Regions from separate parts of the Methylomarinovum tepidoasis genome, predicted to be linked through region 1. Evidence: predicted binding sites of a transcription regulator. Region 1 holds the regulator's gene; each other region holds the start of a gene.
The links. The regulator HrcA, encoded in region 1, represses chaperone genes, less so after heat shock. The targets are predictions, from matches to a motif close to TNTTAGCACTCNNNNNNNNNGAGTGCTAANA.

Region 1 (7,090 bases):
TTTGTCCGCATCGCCCAGGCCGGTGGTGCCGATGACCAGGCGCTTGCCGCGGTGGCGGCACAATTCCACGAACTGAGCACAGGCTTGCGGCAGGGTGAAGTCGATGAGAACGTCGAACTCGTCTTCCGGGCCGATGGCCGCTTTCAGGGGTACCCCCAGACGGCCGACGCCCGCCAGTTCCCCGGCGTCTTTGCCGATGTCGGGCGAACCGGGCCGGGCGGTGGCGACCGCCAGGGTCATGTCGTCGGCCGCGGCCACGGCCTGCACCAGGGTCTTGCCCATGCGCCCGCCGGCGCCGGGGATGGCGACTCGAATCGTCATTCGTGCTCCTTTTCCTTTCCGGTCAGTTTTTCGAAGAACTGCTTGACGCCGTCGAACCAACCGTGCTCCTGGGGGCTGTGACGGCTGCCGCCGCCCTTGAGGGAAGCGTCCAACTGCCTCAGCAGCTCGATCTGCTCCCGGTTGAGGTTCACCGGCGTCTCGACCCGCACCCGGCAGATCAGATCTCCCCGGGGACCGCCGCGGACCGGCTTGACGCCCTTGCCGCGCAGGCGGAACAGGGTGCCGGTCTGGGTTTCCGCCGGGATCTTGAGCATCACCTTGCCGTCGAGGGTCGGCACTTCCAGCTCACCGCCCAGGGCGGCGGTGGTGAAGCTGATCGGCACCTCGCAGTGGAGATCGCTGCCTTCACGGGTGAAGATCGGATGGGGCTTGACGTGGATCTGCACGTACAGATCCCCCGGCGGGCCGCCGCTCTCGCCTGCCTCCCCTTCTCCTGCCAGGCGGATGCGGTCGCCGGTATCGACCCCGGGCGGGATCGTGACCATCAGGGTCTTGGTCTTCTGCACCCGGCCTTGGCCCCGGCAGGCCGGACAGGGACTGCGGATCTCCTGCCCCGTGCCCTGGCATTGGGGACAGGTCTGCTGCACCGAGAAGAAACCCTGCTGCATCCGCACCACCCCGTGCCCGTGGCACAGGGAACAGGGAACCGGCGCGCTGCCGGGACGGGCGCCGCTGCCGCCGCACTCGTCGCACACCACCAAGGTCGGCACCCGGATTTCCACCTCGGTGCCCGCCACCGCCTCTTCCAGGGTGATCTCCAGGTTGTAGCGCAGGTCGGTGCCGCGCCGCGGCCGGTTGCGGCTCCCGCGGCTCCGGCCGCCCATGCCGAACAGATCCTCGAACACCTCGCCGAAGATGTCGCTGAAGGTCTCGGCATTGAAGCCCCCCGGACCTGCGCCGCCGGCCCCGCCGTGGACGCCGGCATGGCCGAACTGGTCGTAGGCGGCCCGCTTCTGGGGATCGCTGAGGACGTCGTAAGCCTCCTTGATCTGCTTGAACTTCTCCTCGGCCTCCGGATTGTCGCGGTTGCGGTCCGGATGGTACTTCATCGCCAGCTTGCGGAAGGCGCGTTTGATCTCCGCCTCGCTGGCGTTGCGGGACACCCCGAGAATGACGTAATAATCTTCTGCCATGATGCTTCCTCTCCTGGCTCGTTCACCAGAAGGCCGTTCGGTTTCCACTTAAACGCAACAAGCCGCCGGCCCAAGACGGGCCGGCGGCATTGCATATGCCTTAAAGCTTAGCGCAAGTTCGAGCGACGGTTTATTTCTTATCGTCGTCCTTGACTTCCTCGAACTCGGCGTCGACCACGTCCTCGCCACCGGCCTGCGCACCTGCTCCGGCCTCGGGACCGGCACCGCCGGCAGCCCCACCGGCACCGGCCGCACCGCCCGCACCGTAGGCCTGCTGGGCGATCTTGCCGGCCAGTTCCGCCAACTGGCGGGTCTTGGCTTCGATGGCGTCCTTGTCGTCGCCCTTGACCAGCGCTTCCAGTTCCTTGATGACCGCTTCGATCCGCTCCTTGTCGCCGGCGGCCACCTTGTCGCCCAGTTCCTCCAGGCTCTTTCTGGTGGCGTGGATCAGAGCGTCGGCCTCGTTGCGCGCGGTCACCAGCTCCTTGAACCTGCGGTCTTCCTCCGCATGCTCCTCGGCGTCGCGGATCATCCGCTGGATTTCCTCTTCGGTCAGACCGCTGGAGGCGCGGATGACGATGGACTGCTCCTTGCCGGTGGCCTTGTCCTTGGCCGAGACGTGGAGGATACCGTTGGCGTCCACGTCGAAGGTCACCTCGATCTGCGGCACCCCGCGCGGCGCCGGCGGAATGTCGGTGAGGTCGAACTTGCCTAAGGACTTGTTGTCCTTGGCCATTTCGCGCTCACCCTGGAGCACGTGCACCGTCACCGCGGTCTGGTTGTCCTCGGCGGTCGAGAAGATCTGGGTCGCCTTGGTCGGGATGGTGGTGTTCTTCTCGATCAGCTTGGTCATCACCCCACCGAGGGTTTCGATCCCCAACGACAGCGGAATCACGTCGAGCAGCAGCACGTCCTTCACGTCACCGGACAGCACTCCAGCCTGGATCGCTGCACCCAAAGCCACCGCTTCGTCCGGGTTGACGTCCTTGCGTGGATCCTTGCCGAAGATCTGCTTGACGAATTCCTGCACCTTCGGCATCCGGGTCTGACCGCCCACCAGGATCACGTCGTCGATGTCGGAAGCCGACAGACCGGCGTCCTTCAGCGCCTGTTCGCAGGGCTGGCGGGTCTTTTCGATCAGATCCTCGGTCAGCGCCTCCAGCTTGGCCCGGGTCAGCTTTACGTTCAGGTGCTTGGGCCCGGTGGCGTCGGCGGTGATGTAAGGCAGGTTGATCTCGGTCTGCTGGGTCGAGGACAGCTCGATCTTGGCCTTTTCCGCCGCTTCCTTGAGGCGCTGGAGGGCGAGCGGATCGTTGCGCAGGTCGATACCGGTGTCCTTTTTGAATTCGTCTACCAGGTAGTCGATGATGCGCTTGTCGAAATCCTCCCCACCCAGGAAGGTGTCACCGTTGGTGGCCAGCACCTCGAACTGGCGCTCGCCTTCCACGTCGGCCATCTCGATGATGGAGATGTCGAAGGTGCCCCCGCCGAGGTCGTACACGGCGATCTTGCGGTCACCCTTTTCCTTGTCGAGGCCGAAGGCCAGGGCGGCGGCGGTCGGCTCGTTGATGATACGCTTGACATCCAGGCCGGCGATGCGGCCGGCGTCCTTGGTGGCCTGGCGCTGGGAGTCGTTGAAATAGGCCGGTACGGTGATGACCGCTTCCTTGATCTCCTCGCCCAGATAGGCCTCGGCGTCCTGCTTCAGCTTGCGCAGCACGCGGGCGGAAATCTCCGGCGGCGCCATCTTCTTGCCCACCGCCGGCACATCGACCCACGCATCCCCGTTGGGACCGGGGACGATCTTGTAGGGCACCATGTCGATGTCTTTTTTCACCACCGGATCGTCGAACTTGCGCCCAATCAGACGCTTGATCGCAAACAGGGTGTTCTCCGGGTTGGTGATGGCCTGGCGCTTGGCCGGATGGCCGACCAGTTCCTCCCCTTCCTTGGTGAAGGCGACCACGGAAGGGGTGGTGCGGGTGCCTTCGGCGTTCTCGATCACCCGGGGCTTGCCGCCCTCGAGGATCGCCATGCATGAGTTGGTGGTACCCAGGTCGATACCCAGAATCTTTGCCATTGCTTCGTTCTCCTTCGTCTGATTACCTGATTTTCTTCGGCTACCTCACTAAATGGGGCCTTCCCCGTCGATTTCAAGCCTGCTCGTCGATGCGCGGCGGCTCCTCGGCGGGTGGCTTGGCCACCACCACCAGCGCCGGGCGGATCAGGCGGTCGTTGAGGGTGTAACCTTTCTGGAACACCTTGACCACGGTGTCGGGCTCCACGCCCTTGACCGCTTCGGTGGCCATCGCCTGGTGGAAATCGGGGTTGAACTTCTCGCCGGTGGGATCGATGGCCTTGATGTTGAAGCGGTCGAAGACCGTCAGCAGCTGCTTGAGGGTCAGCTCGATGCCTTCGCGGATCTTCTCCACGTCATCGGTTTCCACTGCCGCTTGCAAGCCCAGCTCCAGGCTGTCCACCACCGCCAGCAGCTCCTTGGCGAACTTCTCGATGGCGTACTTGCGCGCGTTGTCGAGCTCGCGCTCCATGCGCTTGCGCAGATTTTCCAGCTCGGCCTGGGTACGCAGCAGCTTCTCCCAGTTTTCCTCGGCCTTGCGTTCGGCCGCGGCGAGCTGCTGCTTCAGGGTTTCGACATCGGCGATCTCGTCGCCGCCTTCCGCCGGGGTTTCCGATTCAGCCACCGCCTCGGGGGATTCTTTCTTCTCCTCGCTCATAGTCACTCCACGCTATTGCCAAAAATCTGAACCGGGACTTAAGATGGGGCCGATAATTTCTGATTCAAGGCCGAACCGAGCAGTTTGGCGGTCACGTCCACCAGGGGGATCACCCGCTCGTAGTGCATCCGCGTCGGGCCGATGACGCCGATGACCCCGAGGGCCCGCTCGCCCACGTCGTAGTGACGCGCCACCAAACTGCACGATTCCAGCGGCCGGTAGCCGGATTCCTCACCGATGAAGATCTGCACCCCCTCGGCCTGGATGCACTGATCGAGCAGATGGATCAGGTTGCGTTTCTCCTCGAACACTTCGAACAGGGAACGCAAACGCTCGCGTTCGGCCAGTTCGTTGAACTCCATCAGATTGGTCTGACCGGCGAGCACGAAGTCCTCTTCCATCGCTTCGCCGCTGAACAGCGTTTGCGTCATCTCGATCAGCTGCCGCAGTTGTTCGCCGGCGGCCCGCATCTCCGCCACCAGGGTTTCGCGCACTTCGCTCAGGCGCCGGCCCCGCAGCAGGGAGTTGAGATAATTGGCCGCCTCCTGCAGCTGGGATGGCGTCAGGGAAACCTGGGGACGGATGATACGGTTGTGGATCTCCTGGTCGTCCGTCACCAGCACCACCAGGATCCGTCCGCCGGACAGGGGCAGAAACTCGATGTGCTGGAAGGCCAGCCGCTGCCGTTGGGGCAGGGTCACCAGGCCGGCCATGCGGGTGATGCGCGCCAGCAACTGGGAAGCGGTTTCCAAAAGTTCCTGGGGATCTTCCAGAACTTCGAAATCGTCCCACAGCCGCTGAATCAGTGCCTGCTCCGGCGGCTGTACGGTCAGCAGGGCATCGACGAACAGTCGGTAGCCTTTCACGGTCGGCACCCGGCCGGCGGAAGTGTGCGGCGAGGTCACCAATCCCATTTCTTCGAGATCGGCCATGACGTTGCGGACCGTCGCCGGACTCAGGTTGAGCCCGGCTTCCCGGGCCAGGGCCCGCGAGCCCACCGGCTGACCTTCCTCGATGTAGCGCTCGATCAGCACCTTCAGCAGGTGCTGGGCGCGGTCGGTCAATTCCAGGGACTGGGTCATGGTTAGCACTCCTCCTCTTCGAGTGCTGACAAAGTAGCAACCTCTGGATACCCTGTCAAGAAAGACCTAATATAATTGGTTTGCCTCATGGCGGTTCTGTGTTAGTGAGCGATTATCGGTTCCGGATCATCGGCATCAGCGCCAAACCCAACGTGGATCGGGTCGGCGAGACGGTGCACCGTTTGTATGACGAACTGCGGCGACGCGGGTTCACCGTGCTGCTCGATCCGGTCAGTGGGGAGATGCTTGGCGGCGGCGACATCCTGCCGCTGGAAGAACTGGGCCGGCGCTGCGACGTGGTCATCGCCGTCGGCGGCGACGGCACTCTGCTGAACACCGTGCGTGCGGTGGCGGTTCACGACACCCCGGTGATCGGCGTCAACCTGGGACGGATCGGTTTTCTGGTGGACATCTCCCCGGACGAGGTCAGCGCCCGCCTGGAGGAGATCCTCCGCGGCCACTGCCTCACCGAGGAGCGTCTGATGCTCAAGGCACAGATTCGGCGCGACGGGCGGGTGATCCACGAGGAGCTGGCGGTCAACGAGGTCGTGGTCCACCGCTGGATCACGCCCCACATGATCGAGATCCTCACTCACATCAACGGCCGCTTTCTCAACGCTCAGCGCGCCGACGGCCTGATCGTCTCCACCCCCACCGGCTCCACCGCCTACGCCCTCTCCGGCGGTGGCCCGATTCTGTATCCGACCCTGGACGCCATCGAACTGGTGCCGATCAATCCCCATACCCTCACCAACCGTCCCATCGTCATCGCCGGCGACAGCGAAGTGAAAATCGCCTTCGGCACCGCCAAGGACATGCGCGCGGAAGTGACCTGCGACACCGTCTCCATCCCCGAGGTACTGATCGACGACCACATCGTCGTCCGCAAGGCGGAAAAGCCCTTCCGCCTGCTCCACCCGCTGGACTACGACTTTTTCGAGATCCTGCGGGTCAAACTCCATTGGAGCAACTGCTGAAGATGCGATTCCGTCCAGACGCACCCACAGGCGGGCGGGGACCCGGTGGCGGAGCGTACTCGGCCTGGATGGCCGAGTATCGAGCGCCCAGGGAAGGGTTCACCGCGTCTCCGCCACCGGGTCCCCGCCCGCCTGCCACCACTATCCTGGATACACACACGCCCCACCCATGCTGACCACCCTGAGCATCCGCGACCTCGCCGTGGTCCGGCAACTGGACCTGGAGCTGGAATCCGGTTTCACCGCCCTCACCGGCGAAACCGGCGCCGGCAAGTCCATCCTCCTGACCGCCCTGGGGCTGGCTCTGGGGGAGAAGGCCGATACCGACCGGGTCCGCAGCGGCGCCGAACGTGCCGAAGTGATACTGGAATTCGACCTGACCCGGGCGCCGGAAGCGGCCCGCTGGCTCGAGGACAACGATCTGGCCGCCGGCGACACCTGCCTGATCCGCCGCACCCTGGCGGTCAAGGGCCGCAGCCGCGCCTACGTCAACGACCGGCCCGTCACCCTTCAGACCCTCCAGGCGCTGGGACACACCCTGGTGGAAATCCACGGCCAGCACGCCCATCTGCGCCTGTGCCAACCCGGCGCCCAGCGCCGGCTTCTCGACCGTCACGGCGGCAGCGAGGCCCTGGCCGCCGAGGTCGCCGAACGCTACCGACGCTGGAAAGCCTGCCACGACCGTCTCCAGGCCCTGCGCCAGCGCAGCGGCGACCAGGCTCTTCGGGAGGATTTCCTGCGCTTTCAGATCGAGGAACTGGAAGCGGCCCAGGTGGAAGACCTGGATTACGAGGCCCTGGTGGCCGAACACACCCGCCTGG
Region 2 (7,090 bases), 760 kb from region 1:
GGGAGCCACTCCCGGTTTCATCCGCCGCCCGTTCCTGTATTCCGGGTTCTGGCTCGGTTTCCTCGGCGGCGGTGCGGCGCTCGCTGGCGTTTTCCTACTGTATCGGTTGCTGTATCCCTATGTCGTCGAACTGGCGCGCCTCTACGGCAGCCGCTTCGAGCCGCACTTCTTCTCCTTGGGTGAAATCCTCGGGATCTGGCTGGCCGTGTGCCTGCTGACGACGGCCGCCGCCGCGCTGGTGGTCAGCCGTCATCTGTGGCGGCTGTTTCGCCGATAAATCCCGCACCTTTAGTGGTTTAATATCGCAACAGTTTGAATTTCAAATAGTTTTGTGGCGATATATAACCATAGAAAATGTATTGTTTTTGATCTAGGTCAAAAAAACCCAATAACGGATGGGGTAATCTTCGTTCCGCCTGTCATAACAACGAAACGTTAAGGAGGTTACTGATGGCAGCTACATCTGCTGGTGTCTCCGCACAAGCGGAAGCACCTTTGTTGAATACCCGATGGCTTGCGTTCGCCTTCGCGATCTACACCATCCTGTATTCCTGGGTGGTGTGGTACGAGAGGGTTTACGGGTGGCAAGCCGGCCTGGACTCTTTTGCACCAGAGTTCGAAACTTATTGGATGAACTTCCTCTACACCGAGATCGTGGTGGAGGTTGTCATCGCCTCTCTGCTGTGGGGCTACCTGTGGCGTACCCGTCCCCGTGATCTGGACAAGATCGCCGGCACTCGGGAGGAGCTGCGCCGCAACTTCACCCATCTTGTCTGGCTGTTCGCCTATGCCTACTCCATCTACTGGGGTGCGAGCTTCTTCACCGAACAGGACGGCACCTGGCATCAGACCATCGTGCGGGACACCGACTTCACGCCGAGCCATATCATCGAGTTCTATGGTTCGTATCCGGTGTACATCATCACGGGTTTCGGCGCCTTCATCTATGCCCATACCCGGTTGCCCTACTTTGACTATACGAAGAAGGGGCTGTCGCTGCCGTACCTGATCTCGGTGGTGGGTCCGTTCATGATCGTTCCCAACGTCGGTCTGAACGAGTGGGGTCATACCTTCTGGTTCATGGAAGAGCTGTTCGTCGCTCCGCTGCACTATGGTTTCGTCTTCTTCGGTTGGTTCGCTCTGGGAATCCTGGGAGTCTGGCTGCAGACCCTCGCCAGCATTCTGAACCTGATCGGCAAACCGCTGTGCGGCGAGATCTACGACGCGGCTGTCGCCCGCATCGGAGCTGACCAGGCTCAGTGGGCGGATGACGTCCTGGAGGATTGATCGTCCTGCTCTTCATGTTTTTCTCGATTTTCCCCCACAGGGAGGTGGGGGATCCAGGAAAAGTGATTGCGCTTTTCCTCCTTACGTAGCCATTGAATTGCCTCTTTTTTGGGGACCGCCCTTCGGGGCGGTTTTTTTTGCTTTGCGTCAAGGAACTTTCCAAAAAGCTAGCACTCTCTCTTTGGGAGTGCTAAAGTGACTTGCGGCTTTGCAACAACAACAAACCAACAGGGGGATAGCAGGATGAGCAACGCACTGGCCATTCCGAGCATCGGCAAGTCGATTCGTTCGGTCAACGACTACATCGTGGCCGTCAATCAACTACCGAAATTGAGCGCCGAGGAGGAGCGGGAGTTGGCTACCCGCTTTCGGCGCCAGAACGATCTGGAGGCAGCCAAGCAGCTGATTCTCGCCAATCTGCGCTATGTGGTGCCGATCGCCAGGGGCTATCTGGGATACGGTCTGCCGCTGGCGGACCTGATTCAGGAAGGCAACATCGGCCTGATGAAGGCGGTGAAGCGTTACGACCCGGCGGTCGGGGTGCGCCTGATTTCCTTCGCGGTGCACTGGATTCGTGCCGAGATCCACGAATTCATCCTGCGCAACTGGCGCATCGTCAAGATCGCCACCACCAAGGCGCAGCGCAAGCTGTTCTTCAACCTGCGCAAGGCGCGCAAAAAGCTGAACTGGCTGAACCGGAACGAAGCGGAAGCGATCGCCAAGGATCTGGGCGTGAAGGTGGAAACCGTGCGGGAGATGGAAAAACGCATGAACGGTCAGGACATGGCTTTCGACGGCGGTGCGGACGAGGAGGAAAACGCCGCGCCGGCGCCGGTCCATTTCCTCCATACGCAGATGGATTCCGATCCGGCGCACCAATTGGAGGAGAACGAGTGGCAACAGGTCGAGCACGAACGGCTGCAGGCCGCCCTGTCGCAGCTCGACGAGCGCAGCCGCGACATTCTGCAGTCGCGCTGGCTCGGGGAAAAGAAGGTCACCCTTCAGGAACTGGCCGACCGTTACGGTGTTTCCGCCGAGCGCATTCGCCAGCTGGAAAAGACTGCGCTCAAAAAGCTCAAGCACCTGATGTTGGCCGAAGCGGCCTGAGCGCCGGCCTGTTGCAAAGCCCGGCGGGCGTCTCCAAAAACGGGGGCGCCCGTTTTTTTATGGATGAAAATACCAGTAATGATCCACCAGCAGGGCGGCGAACAGGATCATGAGGTAAACGATGGAGTAGGCGAAGGTCCGCATCGCCAGGCGCTTGTCGTCCGGCCGCAGGCGCAGCTGCCAGGCCAGATAGAGGAAGACGGCGTCCAGGATGACGGTGACGCCCAGGTAGATCAGGCCGCTCATGCGGGTGAGGTAGGGCATCACGCTGATGACGCTGAGGAGGATGGTGTAGAGGAACACCTGCAGGCCGGTGAACTCGACCCCGTGGGTCACCGGCAGCATGGGAATGTCCACCTTGGCGTACTCGTCGCGTTTGGCGATGGCCAGGGCCCAGAAGTGGGGCGGGGTCCACAGGAAGATGATGAGGAACAGCAGCACCGTGTTGGGGTGGATCTGCCCCAGCACCGCGCACGATCCCAGGATCGGCGGCACCGCCCCGGCCGCCCCGCCGATGACGATGTTCTGGGGGGTGGCCCGTTTCAGATAGACGGTGTAAACGACCGCATAGCCGATCAGCGACAGGAAGGTCAGGATCGCCGTCAGCCAGTTGACCCAGACCACCAGGATGACCATCGAGGCTAGCCCCAAAACCGAGGCGAACACCAGCACCTTCCAGGGCTCCAGTTCCCCCTGGGGCAGGGGACGGTGGCGGGTGCGGCCCATCTGGGCGTCGGCGTGGCGGTCGAGATAGTGGTTGAAGGCGGCCGCCGAGGCCGCCGCCAGGGCGATGCCCAGGGAGCCGAAAACGAGCGCCCGCAAAGGCACCATGCCGGGAACCGACAGGAACATGCCGACGATGGCGGTGAAGACGATCAGCGCCACCACCCGGGGTTTGCACAGCTCGAAATAGGCGCGCCAGCCGGCGGGGGAGGGGATGGGATCGGCAACCGTCTTCGCTTTCATGGGCACCTGGTAATACAATAGAGCGGAAACGCGTTATTTTATACCAATTTCCTTGGAATTTAGGGGGCGGACACGCGATGATCCGAAGGTTCCTCAGTTTTTTCTGGCTGCTGTGTTGGCTTCCACTGGCCGCCTGCGCCGTCGATCCCAAGGTCCACGAGTACAAGCTCGACAACGGCCTCAAGGTGGTGGTGAAGGAAGATCACCGCGCGCCGGTGGCGGTCTCCCAGGTGTGGTACAAGGTCGGCTCGAGCTACGAGCACGACGGCATCACCGGCATCTCCCATATGCTCGAACACATGATGTTCAAAGGAACCGAAAAACACGGGCCGGGTGAATTCTCCCGCATCATCGCCGAGCTGGGCGGACGCGAGAACGCCTTCACCGGCACCGATTACACCGCCTATTTCGAAACCCTGGAAAAGTCCCGGCTGCCGGTGGCCTTCGAACTGGAGGCGGACCGCATGCGCCACCTCAAACTGGACGAAAAGGAATTCGCCAAGGAAAAGCAGGTGGTGCTGGAGGAGCGCCGCATGCGCACCGACGACCAGCCCCGGGCCAAGACCTACGAACACTTCATGGCCGTCGCCTTCACCAACGGCCCGTACCGGAACCCGGTGATCGGCTGGCCGGCGGACATCGAGGCCTTGACCGTCGCCGACCTGCGCCAGTGGTACCGGCAGTGGTACGCCCCCAACAACGCCACCCTGGTGGTGGTCGGAGACGTGGCGCCGGAGCGGATCCTGACGTGGGCGAAAAAGTGGTTCGGCCCGCTCGAACCCGGTGAGATTCCGCCGCCCAAGCCCCGCACCGAGGTCGAGCAGCGGGGGGAACGCCGCCTGACGGTGAAGGTGCCGGCTAAGCTGCCCTATCTGCTCATGGGGTACAAGGTGCCGGTATTGGCGAGCCTGCCCGAGGACCGGCAGTGGGAAGCCTACGCTCTTACGGTGCTGGCTGGCGTTCTCGACGGCGGCGAGAGCGCCCGGCTGGCCACCCGCCTGGTGCGGGGCAGACAGATCGCCGCCGCCGCGGGCGCCGGTTACGACCTCTACGACCGCCTGCCGACGCTGTTCCTGTTCAACGGCACCCCCGCCCAGGGCCACGACCTGGACGAACTGGAACAGGCCCTGCGCCAGGAGGTCAGGCGGTTGCAGGAAGAACCGGTGTCCGCCGCGGAGCTGGAACGGGTCAAGACCCAGGTGACCGCCGAAGCCGTCTATGAACGGGATTCCATGTTCTACCAGGCCATGCAGATCGGCCTGCTGGAAACCAACGGGCTGGGCTGGCGCCGCCTGGACGAGTACGTCGACCGCATTCAGCGGATCACCGCCGCCCAGGTGCAGGAGGTGGCGCGCAAGTATCTGATCGCCGATCATCTTACCGTCGCCCGGCTGCAGCCGCTGCCGATCAAGGCCGGTCAGCGGCCGCCCGCACCGGCAGGTTTAGGAGGTAATCATGTCCGTTAAAGCTTGTCTCGCGCTCTTTCTGGGGCTGGTGCTGGCCTTCGATGCCGGGGCCGGACCCAGAATCCAGTCCTGGCGGACCGAAAACGGGGTCAAGGTCTATTACGTCCACACGCCGGAATTGCCGCTGGTGGACGTGCAGGTGGTGTTCGCCGCCGGCAGCGCCTGGGACGGGGATCGCTTCGGTCTCGCCCATCTGACCTCGGCGCTGCTGGATACCGGCGCCGGCCGCTGGGACGCCGACGCCATCGCCCGGCGCCTGGAGAACGTGGGCGCGCAGCTGAGCACCGGGGTGTCGCGCGATTCCGCCTGGCTCGATCTGCGCAGCCTCACCGCCGCCGACAAACTGGACGTCGCCCTGGAAACCGCCGCTGAGATCCTGGCTCACCCCCGCTTCGCCCGGGCCGATTTCGAGCGGGAAAGGAAACGCCTGCTGCTGGCCCTGAAGCAGCGGGAGGAATCGCCCGGGCAGCTGGCGGCGATGCGTTTCTACAAGATGATCTACGGCGACCACCCCTACGCCCATCCCAGCGAGGGGGAGATCGACACCGTCAGGGCGATCCGGCGCCGGGATCTTGAGGATTTCCACCGCCGCTATTACGTCGCCGGCAACGCCCTGGTGGTGGTGGTCGGGGCCGTGAGCCGCACCGGGGCCGACCGCATCGCCCGCCGCCTCACCGACGCGCTGCCGCAGGGGGAGCCGGCCGCGCCGATTCCGCCGGTCCCGGCGCCGCAGCGCGCCCGTACCGAGCGCAAACCCTTCCCCTCGGCCCAGACCCACATCTACACTGGCATGCCGGTGATCAGACGGGGCGATCCCGATTACTACGCCCTCTACGTCGGTAACCACGTCCTTGGCGGAGGCGGCTTCACCTCGCGCATCGTCAAGGAGGTGCGGGAGAAGCGGGGGTTGTCCTACAGCGCCTACAGTTACTTCGTGCCGTTGAAGGAGAAGGGGCCGTTCGTCGCCGGCCTGCAGACCCGCAACGATGCGGCGGAGTCCGCCCTCGAGGTGCTGCGCCAGACCATCGACCGCTATCTGGCCGAGGGCCCGACCGAGGCGGAGCTGGAGGCGGCCAAAAAGAACATCACCGGCGGTTTCGTGCTGCGTTACGACAGCAACGCCAAGCTGGCCGACTACGTCGCCATGATCGGTTTCTACGGTCTGCCGCTGGACTATCTCGACCGCTTCCCCCGCGAGGTGGCCCGGGTCGACCGCACGGCGGTCGTCGAAGCCTTCCGGCGTCATCTGGATCCCGGCCGTTTTCAGACCGTGTTGGTGGGCGGGGGCGCCGTTTCCAAGGGCGATGGCGAAAAGCAGTGAAGTCCGCCTGATCGCCGGCCGCTGGCGCGGCCGCCGGCTGCGTTTCCCGGCGGTTCCGGGGCTGCGGCCGACGCCGGGGATCGTGCGCGAAACCCTGTTCAACTGGCTGCGGGAGGCGGTCTTAGGGGCTCGCTGCCTCGACCTCTACGCCGGCAGCGGCGCCCTTGGGCTGGAGGCCGCCTCGCGGGGGGCAGGGGAGGTGGTGCAGGTGGAATTCCACCCCGGCGTCGTGCGCCATCTGCAGGCGACCGCCCGTAAGCTGGATGCCGAAATCCGCGTGGTCCGTGCCGACGTGTTGCGGTTCCTGCGCCGCCCGCCTGACCGCCCCTTCGACATCGTGTTTCTCGACCCGCCCTTCGGCCGCGGCCAGGTGGCGCCTGTCTGCCAGTCCCTGGAACGAGGCAGGTGGCTGGCGGCGGCCGCCTGGATCTATGTCGAGGCCGAGGCGGCACTGACGCCGTCGGTGCCGTCCGGCTGGACGCTGTGGCGTCACAAACGGGTGGGGGAGGTCGGCTGCCAGCTGTACCGGAGGCAGGCATGAGCGTCACCGCCATCTATCCCGGCACCTTCGATCCCATTACCAACGGTCACGTGGATTTGGTCGGGCGCGCCGCCGGAGTCTTCTCCCGGGTGGTGGTGGCGGTGGCGGAAAACCGCGGCAAGGGACCGCTGTTCTCCCTCGACGAGCGCGTCGCCCTGGCCCGGCAGGTCCTGGCGCCCTGGGACAACGTCACCGTGATCGGCTTCGGCAATCTGCTGGTGGACTGCGCCCGCGAGCACGGGGCCCGGGTCATCCTCCGGGGGCTGCGGGCGGTGTCGGACTTCGAGTACGAATTCCAGCTGGCAGCGATGAACCGCCGCCTCACCGGCGACGCCATCGAAACGATGTTCCTGACCCCGGCGGAGCAGTACGCCTTCGTGTCCTCGAGCCTCATCAAGGAGA
Region 3 (7,090 bases), 950 kb from region 1:
CCTGCAGCTGGCGGCTTTGGCCGAAATAGTCGAGGGTGAAGGCAAGACCGTGCTCCACGTCACGGCGGGCCTGGCTGACCCGCTTCTGGAAGTAGGCCAGTCCCTCCGGCTTGATCCACGGATACAGCTCCGGCCAGCCGGCCAGGCGCTGTTTGTGGATGGTGGGGGCGAACAGCTCGGTCAGCGATGAGCACACCGCCTCCTGCCACGGGGCGGTGCGACAGAAGTTGTAGTAGGCATCGACGGCGAAGCGCACCCCGGGCAGGACGTGCCTCAAAGAGGTGATCTCCTCCCGCTCCAGGCCACAGGCCAGCCCCAGCTGGATCCAGGCCTCAATGCCGCCGGGATCGTCGCCATGACCGTCGTGGTCGAGGATGCGCTGCACCCACATCCGCCGGGTTTCCCGGTCCGGGCAGTTGGCCATGATCGCCGCGTCCTTGCGCGGGATGGTCACCTGATAATAGAAGCGGTTGAGCACCCAGCCGCGGATCTGGTCCTCGTTGAGCTTGCCCTCGGCCATGAGGAGGTGATAGGGGTGCTTGATGTGGTAGTACTTGCCTTTGTCGCGCAGTTTGGCCTCGAATTCCTCCCGCGACCACGGCTGCTGGTTCGTCATAGGCGAATCTCCATGGTGTCGTAAGCCACTTCGATGCCGGCCTCGGTCAGTCGCCGGCGCTCGGGCGAATCTTCGTCCAGAATCGGATTGGTGTTGTTGATGTGGATCAAAATCCTGCGCGTCTCCCGCGGCAGGCGGTTCAGGACTTCGATCATGCCGCCGGGACCGGACTGGGGCAGGTGGCCGATTTCGCGGGCCTTCTTGTCGCTGCCTACCTGCTTCATCTCGTCGTCGGTCCAGAAGGTGCCGTCCACCAGGACGCAGTCGGCCTGTTGCATGGCCTCGAACACGTGGGGCTCGATCTCCCCCAGGCCCGGGGCGTAGTAGAGCCTTCTGCCGCTGGAGATCTGCTCCACGATCACGCCCACGTTGTCGCCGGGATGGGGATCGTTGCGGTGGGGTGAGTAAGGGGGCGCCCTGCTCACCAGGGCGTGGCTGTAAAAGCGCAGATCGTCGAAACCGGGGATCTGGAACCCGGTGCCGTCGATGGGCAGCGGATGGCGGTTGACGCCGCAGTAGTGGCCCAGCATGGCCAGGACCGGGAAACCGGAGGTCAGGTCGCGGTGGACCGGATCGGTGCAGTAGATCTCCAGCGGCGCGGTGCTCTCGCGCAGGATCAAGAGGCCTGTGGTGTGGTCGATCTGGGCGTCGATGAGGACGATGGCCTTGATGCCGGTGTCACGCACCCCGCGTTTGGGCTGGAGCGGTGGGTTGGCCTCCAGCTGGAAGCGGATGTCCGGGGAAGCGTTGAACAGGACCCAATTGTCCCCGTCCTCGCTGACGGCGATGGACGACTGGGTGCGGGGGCGGGCGTTGATTTCGCCCCGGCGCAGACGGCGGCAGTTGTCGCAGTTGCAGTTCCACTGGGGGAAACCGCCGCCGGCGCCGGAGCCGAGCACACGGATGAGCATGATGGCGTCCTACGGGAATAAAAAAGGGGCTTCGCGAGGAAACCCCTTTGCTGAAAATCGAACCGCGAGATTAACGGTTGTAGATGTACATGGTGACTTCAAAACCGAAGCGCAGATCGTTGTAGCTGGGCTTTTCCCACTTCATGTCGCGTACCTCCTTTGAAGGATCTTGTGATTTTCCCGAGATTCGAAGTATACGACCCCCTTTGGGGGAGCGCAACCATCCGTGACCAGGAACTTGCCATCCATCGTTTCTGCGGGAGGAGGCCGGGAAGGGCCTGTCTGCGGCCAGGGAAGGCCGCTCCGGGCCTGAATTTACGGACGAATTCCGGTCCGGCAGGCCCTTCCCGGCCTCCGAAAAGGCAGGTTATTCGGCCTTGCCCTGCTGGCGCCACCAGACGATGCCCCATACCGTCAGCACGACCAGCGTCACGGCGGCGATGACGACGGCGTTGCCGACGAACCACTGATAGACCGCGTCGGCGGCCCCGAAGATCTTTTCCAGGGTTTCCTCGTCCAGATGCCAGTGGCCGGCGTGGGCGAACGCGGTGGCCGGCAGTATCAGGAGCCATGCGGTGATGATCGTTCTCATGAGGGCGCTCCACAGGTTGGACAGGAAGGGTTGCGGGGCAGGTTAACGCAGTGCCAGGTCATCTGCAATCCATCCAGAATCAGCAGGCGGCCGGTGAGGGGATGGCCGATGCCGGCGAGAACCTTGATCGCCTCCAGCGCCTGGATGCTGCCGACGATGCCGGTGACAGGGGCGATGACCCCGTTCCGGCCGCAGCGTTCCTCCCCTTCGCCTTGGTCGGGATAGAGGCAGTGATAGCAGGGGCTGTCCGGCTGGCGCGGATCGAACACCGCCACTTGGCCCTCGAAGCGGATCGCCGCCCCCGACACCAGGGGCTTGGCGGTCTGGACACAGGCGCGGTTGACGGCGAAGCGGGTGGCGAAGTTGTCGCTGCAGTCGAGCACCAGATCGGCCTCGGTCACCTGTTCGATCAAAGCCTCCCCCTCGAGGCGCCGGCACAGCGCCTCGACCTTGACGTTGGGATTGAGGGCGCTCAGAGTGGCGGCGGCCGATTCGGCCTTGGGGCGGCCGATGTCTTCGGTGTGATGGGCGATCTGGCGCTGGAGGTTGGACAGTTCCACGGTATCGTCGTCGGCGATGGTGAGATACCCGACACCGGCGGCCGCCAGATACATGGCTGCAGGACATCCCAGTCCGCCGGCGCCGACGACCAGCACCCGGGCTTGAATTAATTTTTCCTGTCCCCATATGTCGAGCTGAGGCAACAGGATCTGACGGCTGTAGCGAAGCAGGAGTTCGTCGTTCATAGGGCTCCGAAAGGAAAAAATCAGGGAAAGCACTTGACAGCCGTCCTGGGACGACTATTATTAGCACTCAAACAAGGCGAGTGCTAACAAATTCCACGGCAACCCGAGTTCAACAACCTAGATAAGGAGTGAAGCCCATGAAATTGCGTCCTCTGCACGACCGAGTCATCGTCAAGCGTCTGGAAGAGGAAAAGACCTCGCCGGGCGGTATTGTAATTCCCGACACCGCCAAGGAAAAACCGATCAAGGGTGAGGTGCTCGCCGTCGGCAACGGCAAGATCCTCGAAAACGGCGACGTGCGTCCCCTCGACGTCAAGGTCGGCGACAAGGTGCTGTTCGGCAAGTACGCCGGCACCGAGGTCATCATCGACGACGAAGAGCTGCTGGTGATGCGCGAAGACGACATTATGGCGATCCTGGAAGGCTGATTTCCAGATTCAGACAAGCGAATTTCCATTTCTTTCAAATTCTGAGGAGCAACAATGGCAGCAAAACAGATCAAATTCAGTGACGACGCCCGTCACAAGATGGCCGAAGGCGTCAACATCCTGGCGCAAGCGGTGAAGGTGACCCTGGGCCCCAAGGGCCGTAACGTGGTGCTGGAAAAGAGCTTCGGCGCCCCGACCGTCACCAAGGACGGCGTCTCCGTGGCCAAGGAGATCGAGCTGAAGGACAAGTTCGAGAACATGGGGGCCCAGATGGTCAAGGAAGTTGCCTCCCAGACTTCCGACGTCGCCGGTGACGGCACCACCACCGCCACCGTGCTGGCCCAGGCCATCCTCAACGAAGGCCTGAAGGGCGTGGCCGCCGGCATGAATCCGATGGATCTGAAGCGCGGCATCGACAAGGCCGTGCACGCGGCGGTCGAGGAGCTGCAGAAGCTTTCCGTCCCCTGCACCGACACCAAGGCCATCGCCCAGGTGGGCGCTATCTCCGCCAACAACGACGAGGAGATCGGCAGACTGATCGCCGAGGCGATGGAGAAGGTCGGCAAGGAAGGGGTGATCACCGTCGAGGAAGGCTCCGGTCTGGAGAACGAACTCGACGTGGTGGAAGGGATGCAGTTCGACCGCGGCTATCTGTCGCCGTACTTCATCACCAACCAGGAAACCATGTCGGTGGAGCTGGAGAATCCCTTCATCCTGATCCACGACAAGAAGATCTCCAGCATCCGTGACCTGTTGCCGGTGCTCGAAGCGGTGGCCAAGGCCGGCCGTCCGCTGCTGATCATCGCCGAAGACGTGGAAGGCGAGGCGCTGGCGACGTTGGTGGTCAACAACATGCGCGGCATTCTCAAGGCTTGCGCGGTCAAGGCGCCGGGATTTGGTGATCGCCGCAAGGCCATGCTGGAGGACATCGCCATCCTCACCGGTGGCACCGTGATCTCCGAGGAACTGGGCATGAGCCTGGAAAAGGCCACCCTGGATCAGATGGGCACCGCCAAGAAGGTCGTGGTCACCAAGGAAGACACCACCATCATCGATGGCGCCGGCAGCAAGGAGCAGATCGAAGCCCGGATCAAGCAGATCCGCGCCCAGATCGACGAAGCCACCTCCGACTACGACCGTGAGAAGCTGCAGGAACGTCTGGCCAAGCTGGCCGGCGGGGTGGCGGTGATCAAGGTCGGTGCTGCCACCGAAGTGGAGATGAAGGAGAAGAAGGCCCGCGTGGAAGACGCTCTGCACGCCACCCGCGCCGCAGTCGAGGAAGGCATCGTCCCCGGCGGTGGCGTGGCGCTGGTGCGGATCCAGCAGAAGATCAAGGATCTCAAGGGCGCCAACCACGATCAGGACGTGGGCATCCAGATCGCCCTCAAGGCGATGGAAGCCCCGCTGCGTCAGATCGTCGAGAACGCCGGCGAGGAAGGCTCGGTGGTCTACAACAAGGTCGCCGAGGGTGACGGCAACTTCGGTTACAACGCCGCTACCGGTGAATACGGCGACATGATCGAGATGGGCATTCTCGATCCGGCCAAGGTGACCCGGACCGCGCTGCAGAACGCCGCTTCCGTGTCCGGGCTGATGATCACCACCGAAGCCATGGTGGCCGAAGAGCCCAAGGAAGAGTCCGCAGGCGCCGGCGCCGGCGGTGGCATGCCCGACATGGGCGGCATGATGTAACCGCCCTGCGGCGATCCATGCCAAACATCGAAGCCCCGCCCGGAAACCGGACGGGGCTTCGGTCTTTTTGGAGGAAAGGAAACATGGCGCAGAAACGTTGGCACATCTGGGTGTCCGGCCGGGTTCAGGGGGTGTTTTACCGCGCCCACACGGTGGAGGCGGCGCGGCGACTGGGCCTGACCGGGTGGGTCAGGAACTTGCCCGACGGCCGGGTGGAAATCGTCGCCGAAGGCGAGGAGAAAGCGTTACAGGCGCTGCTGGACTGGTGCCGCCAGGGCCCGCCGCTGGCCCGGGTGACCGAGGTGGTCTGGCGGGACGAAGGGCCGGCGACGGGAGAATCTCACGCTTTCGGTGTGCGCGGCTAGGCGTTGCGATAGCGGACCTGTTTCGCCGCCGCCGTCTCGATGCAGCCGATGACCCAGGCTTTCTCGCCCAGTTTCCGGAGCATCTCCAAAGCGGTGGTCTGGGTTTCAGGCGGGACGCATACGATCATGCCCACCCCGCAATTGAAGGTTCGCAGCATTTCCGCCGTGTCGATGCGGCCCTGCCGCTGCAGCCAGCGGAAGATCGGCGGCCATTCCCAGCTCGACAGGTCGATCTCCGCCGCCAGGCCCTCCGGCAGCACCCGCGGCAGGTTTTCGGTGATGCCGCCGCCGGTGATGTGGGCGAGGGCGTGGACCGGCTGGGCTTCGAGCAGCCGGAGCAGCGATTTGACATAGATCCGGGTCGGCTCCAGCAGCCAGTCCGCCAGCGGCCGTCCTTCCAGGGATTGGGACAGGTCGGCGCCGCTGACTTCGAGAATCTTGCGGATCAGCGAGTAGCCGTTGGAATGGGGACCGGAGGCGGCGAGGGCGATGAGGACGTCGCCCGCCTGCACCCGGCTGCCGTCGATGATGCGGTCCTTGTCGACGATGCCGACGCTGAAACCGGCCACGTCGTACTCGCCGCCGCCGTAGAAACCGGGCATTTCTGCCGTCTCGCCGCCGATCAGGGCGCAGCCGGCGAGCTCGCAGCCCCGGGCGATGCCGCCGATGACCCGGGCGGCCACGTCCACCTCCAGCCGACCGGTGGCGTAGTAGTCGAGGAAGAACAGCGGCTCGGCCCCCTGCACCACGATGTCGTTGACGCACATGGCCACCAGGTCGATGCCGATGGTGTCGTGGCGGTCCAGCTCCAGGGCCAGCTTGAGCTTGGTGCCGACCCCGTCGGTGCCGGCCACTAGCACGGGACGGCGGTAGCGCGCCAGGGGCAGCTCGAACAGGGCGCCGAAGCCGCCGAGGCCGGCGAGGACCTCAGGGCGGAAGGTCCTTTTGACCAGCGGTTTGATGCGTTCCACCAAAGTGTTGCCGGCCTCGATGTCGACGCCGGCGGATTTGTAGTCGAGGGGGGCTTGATCTGCCAAGGGGATGCCTCCACTTTGTTCGATTGAAAGACGCAATGCTGCTATTGTACGGGACGAGCGGGGACGAGAGGGAACCGACGATGACCTGGCTGACACTGCGCAATCTTCCCAATTTCATCACCATCTGCCGGATCCTGCTGGTGGGCCCGACGGTGTGGGCCATTCTGCGGCAGCGCTTCGATCTGGCCCTGGCGCTGTTCTTCGCCGCCGGGGTTTCCGACGGCATCGACGGTTTCCTGGCCAAGCACTTCGGCTGGACTTCCCGGCTGGGCTCGCTGCTGGACCCGCTCGCCGACAAGCTGCTGATGGTGTCGAGCTACGCCGCCTGCGCCTGGACCGGGTTGCTACCGCTCTGGTTGGCGGCGCTGGTCATTGGCCGCGACGTCCTCATTCTGGCGGGGGCGACGGCCTATTATTTCCTCCTGCACCCCTTCGAAGGGCAGCCCTCCTGGATCAGCAAGCTGAACACCCTGCTGCAAATCCTGCTGCTGCTGGCGCTGTTGTGGCATCACGGCCTGAGGCCGCTGCCGGTTTCGCTGACGGACACGTTGATTTACGCGGTGGCGGCGACGACGACGGTCAGCGGCCTGCATTACCTATGGTCGTGGGGGAGGTTGCTGTTGCACCAAGTTTGGCATGTGTAGGTTGCAAGGTCCCGTGGAATTAAAAATGCAGCGCCACCTGCCCCCACACCTTCTGGGTA

Region 2: the regulator HrcA is predicted to act here: its motif matches at 1,453-1,483, upstream of rpoH (RNA polymerase sigma factor RpoH).
Region 3: the regulator HrcA is predicted to act here: its motif matches at 2,924-2,954, upstream of groES (co-chaperone GroES).

The regions. Positions count from the first base shown of each region.
Region 1 covers NZ_AP024718.1:1,001,046-1,008,135, reverse strand. The annotation lists gene dapB (4-hydroxy-tetrahydrodipicolinate reductase) at 1-321, opposite strand, end outside; gene dnaJ (molecular chaperone DnaJ) at 318-1,478, opposite strand; gene dnaK (molecular chaperone DnaK) at 1,606-3,555, opposite strand; gene grpE (nucleotide exchange factor GrpE) at 3,629-4,210, opposite strand; gene hrcA (heat-inducible transcriptional repressor HrcA) at 4,249-5,292, opposite strand; gene MIN45_RS05100 (NAD(+) kinase) at 5,397-6,269, shown strand; gene recN (DNA repair protein RecN) at 6,439-7,090, shown strand, end outside.
Region 2 covers NZ_AP024718.1:1,764,264-1,771,353, forward strand. The annotation lists gene ftsX (permease-like cell division protein FtsX) at 1-277, shown strand, start outside; gene amoC (bacterial ammonia monooxygenase, subunit AmoC) at 451-1,287, shown strand; gene rpoH (RNA polymerase sigma factor RpoH) at 1,531-2,394, shown strand; gene cyoE (heme o synthase) at 2,452-3,360, opposite strand; gene MIN45_RS08910 (M16 family metallopeptidase) at 3,438-4,826, shown strand; gene MIN45_RS08915 (M16 family metallopeptidase) at 4,816-6,147, shown strand; gene rsmD (16S rRNA (guanine(966)-N(2))-methyltransferase RsmD) at 6,131-6,688, shown strand; gene coaD (pantetheine-phosphate adenylyltransferase) at 6,685-7,090, shown strand, end outside.
Region 3 covers NZ_AP024718.1:53,956-61,045, reverse strand. The annotation lists gene pqqC (pyrroloquinoline-quinone synthase PqqC) at 1-616, opposite strand, end outside; gene pqqB (pyrroloquinoline quinone biosynthesis protein PqqB) at 613-1,527, opposite strand; gene pqqA (pyrroloquinoline quinone precursor peptide PqqA) at 1,598-1,672, opposite strand; gene MIN45_RS00265 (hypothetical protein) at 1,895-2,119, opposite strand; gene MIN45_RS00260 (HesA/MoeB/ThiF family protein) at 2,116-2,865, opposite strand; gene groES (co-chaperone GroES) at 3,003-3,293, shown strand; gene groL (chaperonin GroEL) at 3,348-4,985, shown strand; gene MIN45_RS00245 (acylphosphatase) at 5,069-5,350, shown strand; gene purM (phosphoribosylformylglycinamidine cyclo-ligase) at 5,347-6,393, opposite strand; gene MIN45_RS00235 (CDP-alcohol phosphatidyltransferase family protein) at 6,468-7,031, shown strand; gene MIN45_RS00230 (alginate export family protein) at 7,051-7,090, opposite strand, start outside.